2 regions of the Haloimpatiens massiliensis genome follow, and region 2 is predicted to be linked to the other one. Evidence: predicted binding sites of a transcription regulator. Region 2 holds the regulator's gene; the other holds the start of a gene.

Region 1 (6,915 bases), on a different contig from region 2:
TTGCCCTTAAAATTAGTTAACATATATATTCACCTCTCCTAAAATCTTTTAATTAATTCTAATATATATATAAATCTTTTACAAGGCGCTTATATATATCTTCCAACAATATTAAAACTAGGGCATAACCTGTAAAGTAAATACCCTAGTTTATAAATTAACTTTTTAATAATCAGTAATCATTGGATCTGCTGCTTCGTTTATTCTTTTTTTCTTTTTTACATAAGCGTAGAAAGGAATTCCCATAACTGCAAGTAATAATCCATATAAACATACTTCAACACCTGATCCCGCCATAGCCCAAAAGGCATATATCAATCCTAAACATGGTGTTATACACTTTTTAATAACCGTAATTATATCTATTTCCTTATTTTCTCTGAATATTAACTTTATTTCTGACGCTGCTGCAAAGGCATAAACAGGAAGATATGCCACTGTAGCCAATAACATTATAAAATTAAACGCTGAAAGCATAGACTTTGTGTAATTCATAAGCAAAAGTACATTTGTAAGTACAGACCCTATTATTAAAGAAGCATATGGTGTATTGTATTTTGGATGAACTTTTGCAAATACTTTTGGAAATATTCCTCCCTCACCTGCTGCATAGGAAACACGAGCTGTTGCAAAAATCCAACCTGTAGTAGTGCCAATAACACTTATAATAGAAGCTATTAATATAAATTTAGTAATGCCGCTACCTAAAAATCTAGAAAATATTTCTATAATAGGTGCTGAACTTTTAGCTAATTGTTCTTGTGGTACAGCTCCCATAGCACATACACTTATAAGCATATATACAATTATAGCTATTACAATCCCTAAAATAGTACTTAACTTAATATTTCTCTCTGGATTTCTTATTTCACCTGCTGCTACAGAAGCACTTTCAAAGCCTGTAAATGCCCAAAGTGTACACACCATAGCTGCTGGCAAAGTACTAATTCCTTTTCCAGTTGGAAAAGCTGGTGCTAAAAATTGCGGATTAAAATAGCATGCAGTTACAACTATAAATCCAAAAAATAAAGCTATTTTAAATATAGTAATGGCCGTTTGAATGACACTAGCCTCTTTAACTCCGATTATATTTATTATAGTAAATATCCATAAAATGCTACTGGTATATACAAAGGATAAAAATGGACTTCCTGATATTGATGGTATTAAAGCTCCAGTATAACTAGCCACAGATGTTATTATAGCCGCATTTCCTATCCAAGAAGCATTCCAATATAACCATGCATTTAAAAATCCAACAAAATCTCCAAAAGCCTCTTTAGGGTACTCATAAGGTCCTCCTGTTTTAGTTATTTTAGACCCCAAATTTGCATAGGATAAAGCTAAAAATATAGAACCCATACCTGTTATGGTCCAAGCCATTATAGTAGCACCTGGACCTGTTGTGTTTGCTAAAGTGGCTGGAAGCATAAATATTCCCGAACCAATCATATTTCCTGCCACTAACATGGTAGCAGTTAAAAGGCCCATTTGTTTTTTAAGTGATATTTCCCTTTTCATCTTTAGTTTATCTACCTCCGCATTTAAAAATTAACATGCTAAATTTATCACAGTAAAGTACCCTATGTCAATAAAAAATGCATAATTTATCATTAAAACTTATAATTATAATTTTTAGATAAGTAATGTACGAAGTAAAAGGTAAAAAGTAAGAAGTAAGAGTTAAGGATAAAACTCAAGGAATTTTTTATAATTAATTTGTAAACAAATTCCAAAATAGCTATACTTCCCCCCTTCCATGAAACTTTAATAAATAATTTTCAATTTTATTTTTATTAAATCTTTATAAATCAGCAGTCTTACGCCAAAAAACTTTTTAAGCACTTAAAAAGAAAAGATATAACTACTTCATTTAATGAAACAATTATACCTTTTCCCACTATACCATTTATTTAATTAAAGATTTTCCGTAACATAGTAGAGGGAAATCCACCTTACCTCTTACTTAAATTCATTACCTATAACAATTTATATCCGTTTCTTCTTTAAGCTTTTTAAAATTAATTTCTTCCAACTCTTCTATGAGCTTTTCTTGAACTCTCATCAATGCATGATGCACTGCACATTTTCCATTTTTGTTTGCATTACATTCCTCTGGAGAATAAGTACATCGATTTATACATATAGGACCTTCTACTGCTTCTATAACATCTTTTAAAGTAATATTTTCTGGACTTCTTCCTAAAGAATATCCACCCTTTACACCTCTATAAGATTTAACTATACCTGCAGTCTTGAGCTTTCTTAAAAGTTTTAATAAAAATCTCATAGGTATGGATTGATTTTCAGATATAATCCTAGCCTCTAAAATCTTATCTTCTCCTAATATACTTAAACAAAGTACTGCTCTTATTGCATAATCTGATTCCTGAGTTATATTCATTTCTTCACTCCCACTTTATCCCATAGTGCAGCTACTGCAATATTCATTTTTAAAAATAAGAGTTAACAATAGCTATACAAATTCTAAGTTTTCATTGGAATAAAATCTCATCTAAAACTTAAAAAATCTGTTTATTTAGCTGAATTAAAAATCATTTCTATCATAAAATCGTAAAGATCCTTAACTTTATCATTTTTCTCTGGCATTTTTATATCCATCTTTTTATTTAAATCGAAAAGTACCATATCTATGTCATAAGTTACTTGTGCTCCTTCTAATACTAAATCCATATTAACCTTCTCACTTACAACATAATCGTCTTTTATTCCAAATTGGAAAGTAGCACCTTTATCTCCTATGATTTTAGGCATTTTATCTACATTTTCCAAGCTCTTTTTATAATCTACTTTTCCTTTTTCATCTTTTACAAGTATTTTATCTAGTACTGTTTCTAGTTGAGTTTTTCTCTTTTTATCTGAAAGGAAGGACTTTAAAAATTTCTTAAGCCCTGCATCATCCACTTTTATTTCATATACATCGACATTTTCTTTTTTACCATTTATATCTATATCTTTTTTACCTTGTTTTGTTAGCATTTTCTTTCCATTTTCTTCTACATAACCTTTTACGAATTCATTTAATCCTTCTTGTAAATTCGTCATGCTTTCTGTCATACCTTTTATATCCTCTTGAGGCATGGCTCCAGCTTGAGTTCCCATTTCTTTATTCATTTTTTCTACAGTATCTTTTCCCATATAGATATATTCTATACTTTTATTAGCTAACTGCATTTGACTTTTTAACTCTTCAGGTAATTTTATAAATATCTTATAATCATCCTTATCTAAATCTACAGAAGATATCATATTAATGTTTAATTTTTCACCCATAATATTATAATCAACATTCATATCCATCTTTGCATTTTTATCTTTTTCCGTAACAACCTTTCCGCCTATTTTCATATCTAAATTTTCTAAACCACCTGCAGAAGCCGCTTCTTTTCCTGAAATCTTTACTTTATAATCCCCTTTAAATCCATAGGATTTTAAATTTGAGTTATTATCAATAGCCTTAAATAACTTATCATTAGCTCCACATCCTCCCAGCAAAAATGTTACTAAAGCTAAAATTAACATAGAGCTAACTAACTTTATTTTTTTCATAAAATATTACCTCCTAATTCGTATATAATTATAATTATAACAGAATAACATATAATTACATATATAAATTTAAATAATTATTTACATTTTTTTATTTGGGAGGCAAATTATATACTTTAATCCATAAATAATTTAAAAAGAAAAGGTAAAGCTAGAAATTCATAAATAATTCTATAAAATAGAAGTCAGATAATTTGAATTTAGGTTATATTTATTTTATAATACAACATGTGGTATAACTTTTTCATACTATTAACTATATATAGTATATATTAAGGGTATAGTAAAGATAATACATGGAGGTGAAAAAAGCTGGCATTACCAGCGACTATATGAATGATATAAAAGATTTATTTAAAAGAGTATTTACAAAAGACTTAGAAAATCAAAATGATAAAACTGTTTACGACCTTTTTCAGTGGAAAAAAACTGATGTTATTTTAAAAGACCACAAAAGCGGTAAAATATTATTAGAGATGAAGGATTTAGAGTTTCCCATGCACTATTCACAAAATGCCTGTGATATTATAGCTTCAAAATATTTTAGAAAATCAGGAATTCCTAATAAAATAGGTTATGAAAACAGCATGAAAATGCTCTCCCATAGATTAGTGAGTTTTTGGTGTGAATCTTTAAAAGATGATGGAATTATAGAAACAGAAGAGGAATACTCCATATTTTATGATGAAATGGTTTATGGCCTTCTAAACCAAATGTATGCTCCAAATTCTCCTCAGTGGTTTAATACTGGCTTATCACTATGCTATGGAATCACTGGAAATAAGCAAGGAAATTATTATTTCGATAAAAAATCAAATAAAGTTGTAGAAAGCAAAGATTCCTACACTAGAACCCAAGCCTCTGCATGCTTTATATTATCTATAGAAGATAAACTTCTAGGAAAGCATTCTATTTCAGATCATTTTATAACTGAAACTAGGTTGTTTAAAGGCGGTTCTGGTACAGGAACAAATTTTTCTAATATAAGAGCTAAAAATGAAAATCTTTCTGGTGGAGGAGTTTCATCTGGTCTTATGAGTTTTCTCAAAGCTTTAGATAGAAATGCTGGTGCTATAAAATCTGGTGGCACCACAAGACGTGCTGCAAAAATGGTATGCCTAGACATAGATCATCCTGAAATTCAAAACTTTATAAACTGGAAAGCGAAAGAAGAGCAAAAGGTAAGAGATTTAGGAAAGATGGGTTATGATACTAGTTTTGAAGGTGAAGCTTACGAAACAGTTTCAGGCCAGAACGCTAATAACTCCATAAGATTTTCAGATTCCTTTATGCAAAAAGTCGAAAACTTAAATAATAATCCAGATGCAACTATAGAATTAAAAGGTAGAGTGGACGACTCTGTAAATAAAAAAGTTTTAGTTAAAGATTTATGGAATTCTTTTAATAAATGTGCTTGGGATTGTGCAGACCCTGCCTCCCAATTTGACGATACCTTTAACGCATGGCATACATGTCCTGCAGGAGAAGATGGAAAATTTGGTGCAAAACACAATAGAATTAATTCTACAAATCCCTGTGGTGAATATGCTTTTTTAGATGATACCTCATGTAATCTAGCGTCTATAAATATATACAAATTCTACGACCATAAATATAAAAAATTTAAAATAGACCAATACCTTCACTTAATTGGTCTTACACAATTAGTATTAGAGGCTTCAATAAATTGGGGTCAATTTCCTACAGAAGACATAGCTAGAAAAACTCATATGTTTAGAACCACTGGACTAGGTATTGCAAATATAGCATCATTATTTATGGTAATGGGGTACCCCTATGATTCAAAAGAAGCTAGGGCTTTAGCCTCTGCCCTTACAGGCATTTTGACAGGACATTCATATTATGTATCCTCACTAATGGCAAAAAAAATAGGACCTTTCCCAAAATATGAAATAAATAAGAAATACATGCTTAGAGTCATAAGAAATCACTGTAGAGTTGCCAGTGCCTTAAAGGATAATTTCGAAGGTTTAAACTATACTCCAGTAAAAGTTGACCATAGTATTTTAGAAAAAATGGGGTTAAATTACTTAGGAAATAGTTTAAAAGAAAGTTTTAAATCTGCTTTAGATTGTGGTGAAGAATATGGCTATAGAAATGCTCAAGTATCGGTTATAGCACCTACAGGAACCATATCCTTGGCCATGGATTGTGGCGCCACTTCCATAGAGCCTTATTTCAGTCACTTTGTATACAAAAAGCTTTCTGGCGGAGGCTACATGACCATTGTAAACCCTGTTATAGAAGAATCCCTTAAAAATTTAGGTTATTCACCTAATGAAATAAAGGAAATTATAGATTATATATTAAGAAAAGAAACAGTAATAGAAAATGACTTTCAATATGAAAAAATAGTGGATGGCAAGATAGAAGGTGCCCCTCATCTTAAAGAAGAACATTTATCTATTTTTGATACAGCCAATGTATGCGGCAGCGGAAAGAGATATATTTCCTACAAGGGTCACGTACTTATGATGGCAGCCCTAACTCCACTTATTTCTGGCTCTATATCTAAAACTGTTAATTTACCAAAAGAAGCTTCAGTAGATGATATTAAAAATGTTATATTAAAATCTTGGAAACTTGGAGTAAAAGGAATTTCCATATATAGAGATTCTTCAAAGGTAAGTCAACCTCTTAATAATACTCTAACAGATTCTAAAGAAAAATCTTTAGAAGATTTAAATTACAAAGAGCTACTACAAAAAGCCAAAGGATTAACTGAAGAATTGGATACATTAAAACATGAACATCGATATTCCACAAGACATAAACTTTATGGAATACGCCAAGGAAGAACTCATCCTGCTCAAATAGATAACGTAAAAATATACACTACAGTAAACAGAAATGAATATGGGGAAATATCTGAAATATATATAACAACTGATAGAGAAGGCACTACCATAATGGGACTTTTGAATTCCTTATCAAAATCACTATCTGTAATGCTTCAATATCATGTACCACCAAAAGACATCTCCGCAATGTTAAGAGGACAGATATACGAACCTTATGGTTTTGTTCAAAAACACCCATATATAAAATATGTATCTTCAATTTCAGATTTAGTTAGTAAAATAATAGATATAGAAGTTGGGGACTATAGTAGATGTCAAGTAAAACCAGAATATTTAACCAACGACACCACTGAAGGCTCTAAAGGGCTACTAGGAAGTCTAGATTTAAATGCCCTTGGAGGTAAATCTAAGCCTAGCTTAGATTTAAAAAAACCTGAATCAAAAATCAAAGATAATACTGAAGTTCTCAATAATATGAACTTAGAAAATATAAACTTTCAAGAAAATAAAAATTCTAAGTCTG
Region 2 (6,915 bases):
CTGCAACTTTGCCAATATACTCACTTCTATTTACTACATCTGCAGTTTTTATTCTTAAGATTCTTTCACAAGGCCGTACTGTTCTTATCTCACAATATTGATCATTGTTTTCTTTAAATATATTTTCCATATCATAACTTTTTATACCTTCTATTAAATTCTTACCTACTACATTTCCAAATACTCCAAAAATTTCTTCCGCATAAGGATTAATCATTATTATTTTAAAAGTTCTATCTATAGCTATTACTCCGCTATCCATACTTTTTAGTATAGCCTCTAATCTAGTTTGCTTGTCTACGGAATCATTAATTGTCTCTTGAAGTTTAGATGCCATTTTATTAAAACTTTTGGCTAATTGTCCTATTTCATCTGTTGAATTTACATTAACCCTTCTATCTAATTCCCCTTTTGCTATTCTGGAAGTGGTAAATTCTAAATCTTTTATTGGTTTAATTATTATGTATGAAATTCTATTTGCAAAAACAATTATAACAAAAAATACAAATAACATTACCAAAAAATAATATTTTATATAATCTTCATTAAATTTTTGTATAACATGAAAAGACATAGAACTTCTTATTATATTTCCATTTTGAAGCCTAGTTGCAACATATAGCGTTTTTTCATTTGTTGTACTACTTATTCTCAGGTCACTTCCCTGACCTTTCTCCCTTGCCATTTTTACTTCTGTTCTATCTTTATGATTTTCTAATTCTGTGGTGATCTTAGAATCATATATTACATTTCCATATCTATCTATATAAGTAATTCTAGTGTATGTATCCTTAAAATTTTCTATAAAAAATTTCTTTTGATCCTTTAAATTATTAGTTTCTATTAAATTTTTTATTATGTTATTATTATTTTTCAATTGTTTTCTTATATTAGCCTCATATTGAAGATTTGCAATAGACATAAATAACATTGTTACAACAACTAAAGTTGTAACAATAGAAGCACACAAATAAAGCATCATTTTTTTCTTCATATTTATTCTCCTAAATTAAATCTATATCCTATACCTCTTATAGTTTGAATATATTTAGGATTTTTATCATCCTCTTCTATTTTTTTTCTCAAATGCCTAATATGAACATCTACAGTCCTAGTTTCTCCTATATATTCATATCCCCAAATTTTATCTAAAAGTATTTCTCTAGTCATTACCTTGCCTGCATTTTCTATAAGTATTTGCAATAACTCAAACTCTTTTAATGTTAAATCTATCTCATAGCCATTTTTTAAAACTAAATGTTTTTGAAAATCTACAGAAATGTTGCCAAAATAATATACCTTTTCACTTTCCTTTAAATTTACTCTTCTAAGCATAGCCTTTACCCTAGCAATTAATTCTCTAACAGAAAAAGGTTTGGTTATATAATCATCTGCTCCTAATTCTAATCCTAGTATCTTGTCTATCTCTTCACCCTTAGCTGTAATCATTATTATAGGTATATTAGCTGTATTTTTATCTCCTCTTATTCTTTTACATACATCATATCCATCAATGCCAGGAAGCATTAAGTCTAATAATATTAATTTAGGTATGTGCTTTCTTACATATTCTAGAGCTTCATTGCCATCTACTGCACACCCAACTTTATATCCATTTTTCTCTAAATTGAATTTTATAAGCTCCCTTATATGTTCCTCATCGTCCACCACTAATATCTTTTCTTCCATACTGATTCCCCCTATTTCTTCAACATTATAAATGAAAACATTCTATTAGAAGTTCTATGTTTTCTATAGGAAAACCATTCATTTTCTTCGTCACAGAAGGTACATGAATTCAATATTTTTATATTTTCTTCAGGTATATTATAGTTTAAGCATTGTTTTTTAATACATAGAGTTAAATCTAACTTATCACCACATACTACATTTTCGCCATAAATTTTCACATTTTTAAAGTCTCTAATTAATTCTTCTCCTACTTTATAACAGCATTTATTTATATGAGGTCCAATATAAACTACTATATCTTTACTTTGTACAAAATACTTGTCCATCATATTTTTTATTATATCACTTAATATAAAATTATATGTACCCTTCCATCCACTGTGCACCGCAGCAATTACTTGTCTTTTTTTATCAAAAATAATTATTGGCACACAATCTGCTGTAAAAACACCTATAGCTACTGATTTTTTATTGGTAATAATTCCATCTCCATCCTGTACTTCTCCATGGTAATCCACTATTATATTACTATGAATTTGATTTAAATAACCTACCTCTTCTGCACCAAACCATTCTTTTAATTTATTAATATTTTCTAATCCTTTACTGGTATTTTTATTAAAATTCAATCCACCTTTAGCTGTTGAAAAATACAAAATCAAGTCCTGAAATTCTTCTCCTATAAATCTATATTCTCCTATGTTCTTAACTATCATGTTTCACCTCATATAAAATTTTACTCCACTTTAAAAATAAAATTTATTTATTATACATTAAAGTTTTTATTTCCTCCATAAAAGTATTAATATCTTTAAACTGCCTATATACGGATGCGAATCGTACATAGGACACCTCATCTACATCTTTTAACTTTTTCATAATAATTTCACCAATCAAATCCGACTTAACTTCTGTAATCATTTCATTGCTTAAAACCTTTTCTACTTCGTCTGCTATTTCCTCTATCTGCGCTCTTGAAACCGGTCTTTTTTGGCAAGCTTTAATGAGCCCTGCTATTATTTTAGATTTATCAAAATACTCTCTGCTGGCGTCCTTTTTTATAACTAAAATTGGGATATCTTCTATTTTTTCATAAGTAGTATATCTTTTGCTACAATTTAAACATTCTCTTCTTCTTCTTATGGCTGTATTATCATCAGTAGATCTTGAATCCACTACCTTACTTTCTTCATATGCACAATATGGACACTTCACTATACTACGCCCTCCTTCCAACATTATATTAACTATTATACACTATTTTATTAAAAATTCTACTGTTCATCTACTAATGGGCCTCTAGGACTTTGTACTAATATTACATCTACTCCTATTTTTATTATACATTCCCAAGATATCTCTAAATCCTCATTCTTACTAAACCATACTCCTTTTTCTCCTGGTAGTATTATAGATATAATTTTATACTCAGAAGTATCTATTTTAAAATCTTTTATAAATCCCAATTTAGCTCCTGAATCTATATCTATCACTTCCATCATCTTTAAATTATTAATTGAAAACATATATTCTCTCCCCCCAAAGTTCAATCTAATAAATATGTATGAAACCTTTTCCATACATATGCTATAAAAAATAGGGTAGAATTTTATCTACCCTATAAAGATTATATGTATTTTCTCATATGCTTAAGAGCTGTTTTTTCTAACCTAGAAACTTGTGCTTGAGAAATTCCTATTTCTTCTGCTACTTCCATTTGAGTTCTTCCCTGAAAAAATCTAAGAGATAATATAAGTTTTTCTCTACCATTTAATTTTTTCATTGCTTCCTTTATGGATATATTCTCAAGCCAATTTTCATCATAATTCTTACTATCGCTTATTTGATCCATTACATATATAGCATCTCCACCATCATGATATATTGGTTCGAATAGTGACACTGGATCTTGAATAGCATCTAAAGCAAATACCACTTCTTCTCTTGGCATTTCTAGTTCCTTAGCTATTTCAGATATGGTAGGTTCCTTATTATTTTTAGCAATTAATCTATCTCTTACTTGTAGTGCTTTATATGCAATATCTCTTAAGGATCTACTTACTCTTATAGAATTATTATCTCTTAAATATCTTCTTATCTCTCCAATTATCATAGGGACTGCATAAGTTGAAAACTTAACATTTTGACTTAAATCAAAGTTATCTATAGCTTTTATAAGTCCTATACATCCAACTTGAAATAAATCATCTGCATTTTCCCCTCTATTGTTAAATCTTTGGATAACACTTAAAACTAGACGCAAATTTCCCTTAATGAATTTTTCTCTATACTCATTATCACCATCTTTCATTTTAATAAGCATTTTTTTCATTTCTTTTTCTTTAAGTACGGGTAATTTTGCTGTGTTTACTCCACATATTTCTACTTTGTTTACCATCATAATCTTCTCGCCCCTTTATTGTACTTGCATTTTAATTATTTCCTCAAGGAACGATTTTTATACTAATAGACAAACTATAACATTCTACTAATTTCTTTTTTTAATTTTTTGATTATTCTTTTCTCCAATCTTGATATATAGGATTGAGATATTCCAAGAAAATCTGCTACCTCCTTTTGAGTTCTTTCTTTCTTCCCATTTAATCCAAATCTCATCTTTACTATTTCTTTTTCTCTGTTATTTAGTTTTTTCATTGCTAAAACTAGTAATTGCTTATCTATTTCTTCTTCAATAAGTTCATATACCTCATCACTATCAGAACCTAATATATCTGATAAAAGCAATTCATTTCCATCCCAATCAATATTTAAAGGTTCATAAAATGATATTTCTGCTTTTACTTTGCTATTGCGTCTTAGATACATTAATATTTCATTTTCTATGCATCTAGATGCATAAGTAGCTAATTTTATATTTTTTCCTGGATCAAAAGTATTTACTGCTTTTATAAGACCTATAGTCCCTACAGATATTAAATCCTCAATACTTATTCCTGTATTTTCAAATTTTCTTGCAATATAAACAACTAGCCTTAAATTTCTTTCAATTAGTATACTTCTAACACTTTCATCCCCTAGTATTAACTTATTCACAAGTCCATCTTCTTCTTCTTTTGTAAGAGGCGGTGGAAGAGCGTCGCTTCCGCCTATGTAATACACTTTCTTTATAAATATCTTAAACTTACTTAGTAAATGATTTAATAATATTTTTACTTTAAACATAATAACCCCCCATTACTCAAATATTCCTCTTGATAATAAAGCATTATAATCATTATCCTTACTTAATTTAGTATCACATAAAGCAATAATAACTTGTTTTTTCTCCTCTTTAAAATCTTTCCTATAAATATTGATATATTCAGGCTTAAAAGCCTCCATCCTACCACATTGACCATTCACTGCTTTATAAGCCACGTAAAGTTTATCTTTGTATTCATTAATATTAGGAAGTTGATTTTTCTCCACTATTATTACCGGCAAATTTGTAACTGGCTCTCTAAGTTCATTTCCTGTATCCAAAAAAGCCTTTATTAATTTATTATATTTGTCAGTAACAATCTCTACATTGTACACTAAATTCTTTAAAAACTTTCTCTCTCTAATATATATAACTATCCTATTTATAAAAATATATATTAGCATAGAACATAAAATTAACTTTTTATAAGAAAAATCACCTAAAAACACATCTCCCATATTAAATATTTCTGTACTATTCAATTGAGAAAATAAACATAATCCTGCCAAAAACATGGAATAGGCAATGAAAACCACTAATGCTTTTAAATAGAATTTTAAAGATTTATTTTTATAAGCTATTACTATCATAATAAAAGCTACAAATAATTTCATTGGCAAAAAACTTAAAAATTTAAATTTAAAATACAAAAGAACAATTACATAGAAAGCACCTAAAAAAGATGAAATAATTATATTTTTAAAATTAATTTTTGTCTTAACTGTTGATGCTGTTATATATAAGAAAAACATATTTATTATGAAATTCTCTATAAACACCACATCCACATACACAATCACATGCAACACCCCTAAACATATTATATATGTTTATGAATTAAAAATTTGTCATTTTTTAACATTAAATATTTTTTTTATTACCTTCTTTTCGCTATTTAAAATTATTTTTCTATAAATATAAACAAAGTTCTTGATTTAGTATGGATTTTTTATTTCAAATAAAGCTTACGAATCCTTATGTAATAGAGTAACTACCAAATAAATATAATAAAAAAGGTGCCCATAGGCACCTTTCCGGTTTGAAAATTTAGTATATTAAGTTTTATCTATTTCTTCTTAAAAAGGTAGGTATTTCCAAATTCTCTTCTGTATAATCTCTACCCGCAGCCACTTCATCTTTGCTTGACTTAACTCCTTTTCTTTCTTCCCGAGAGAAAAGCCCAAAGTCCTTTTCAGCTGAAAAACTTTTCTGAGCATCAATTTTTTCTTGTTCAAATCCTGTTGCAATTACAGTAATTCTTAGTTCATCCTTTAAATTTTCATCAATAACAGCACCAAAAATTATATTAGCTTCTGGATCTGCTGCTTCTTGAACTATTCCAGCAGCCTCATTTATTTCTAATAATCCTAAATCGCCGCCACCAGTTATGTTTAATAGAACGCCAGTAGCTCCTACTATAGAGGTTTCTAGTAATGGACTTGATATAGCTTGTTTAGCAGCTTCTTGAGCTCTATTATCTCCAGTTCCTCTTCCTACACCCATATGAGCAAGACCTCTATCTAACATAATAGTTCTCACATCTGCAAAGTCCAAATTAACAAGTCCTGGTATAGTTATTAAATCAGATATACCTTGTACACCTTGTTTTAGTACATCATCTGCTAATCTAAAAGAATCAATTAAAGAAGTCTTTTTATCTACCATTGTTAACAATCTTTCATTTGGTATAGTAACAAGAGTATCTACTCTATCTTTCAAATTTTTAATCCCCATTTCAGCATGAATCATTCTTTTTCTTCCCTCAAATGGAAATGGCTTTGTTACTACTCCAACTGTTAATATACCCATTGATTTAGCTATTTCAGCTACTACTGGTGCTGCACCGGTACCTGTTCCGCCACCCATACCAGCGGTTATAAATACCATGTCTGCTCCCTTAATAGCTTGAGAAATTTCATCTTTACTTTCCTCTGCTGCTTTTTGTCCAATTTCAGGATTAGCACCAGCTCCAAGCCCCTTTGTTAATTTGTCTCCTATTTGAATTTTTTGTGAAGCTTGAG

What was found. The regulator NrdR, encoded in region 2, represses ribonucleotide reductase genes. The targets are predictions, from matches to a motif close to CACNANATNTNGTG.
Region 1: a site for NrdR is predicted at 3,825-3,838, ahead of C1715_RS06360 (vitamin B12-dependent ribonucleotide reductase). Genes of this name have one in related genera too.

What each region holds. Positions count from the first base shown of each region.
Region 1 covers NZ_LT854639.1:182,827-189,741, forward strand. The annotation lists gene C1715_RS06340 (gamma carbonic anhydrase family protein) at 1-23, opposite strand, end outside; gene C1715_RS06345 (APC family permease) at 166-1,521, opposite strand; gene C1715_RS06350 (RrF2 family transcriptional regulator) at 1,976-2,404, opposite strand; gene C1715_RS06355 (hypothetical protein) at 2,536-3,570, opposite strand; gene C1715_RS06360 (vitamin B12-dependent ribonucleotide reductase) at 3,903-6,915, shown strand, end outside.
Region 2 covers NZ_LT854640.1:664,465-671,379, reverse strand. The annotation lists gene pnpS (two-component system histidine kinase PnpS) at 1-994, opposite strand, end outside; gene C1715_RS11320 (response regulator) at 997-1,689, opposite strand; gene pgeF (peptidoglycan editing factor PgeF) at 1,701-2,408, opposite strand; gene nrdR (transcriptional regulator NrdR) at 2,452-2,907, opposite strand; gene C1715_RS11305 (YlmC/YmxH family sporulation protein) at 2,967-3,218, opposite strand; gene sigG (RNA polymerase sporulation sigma factor SigG) at 3,320-4,093, opposite strand; gene sigE (RNA polymerase sporulation sigma factor SigE) at 4,168-4,875, opposite strand; gene spoIIGA (sigma-E processing peptidase SpoIIGA) at 4,888-5,694, opposite strand; gene ftsZ (cell division protein FtsZ) at 5,957-6,915, opposite strand, start outside.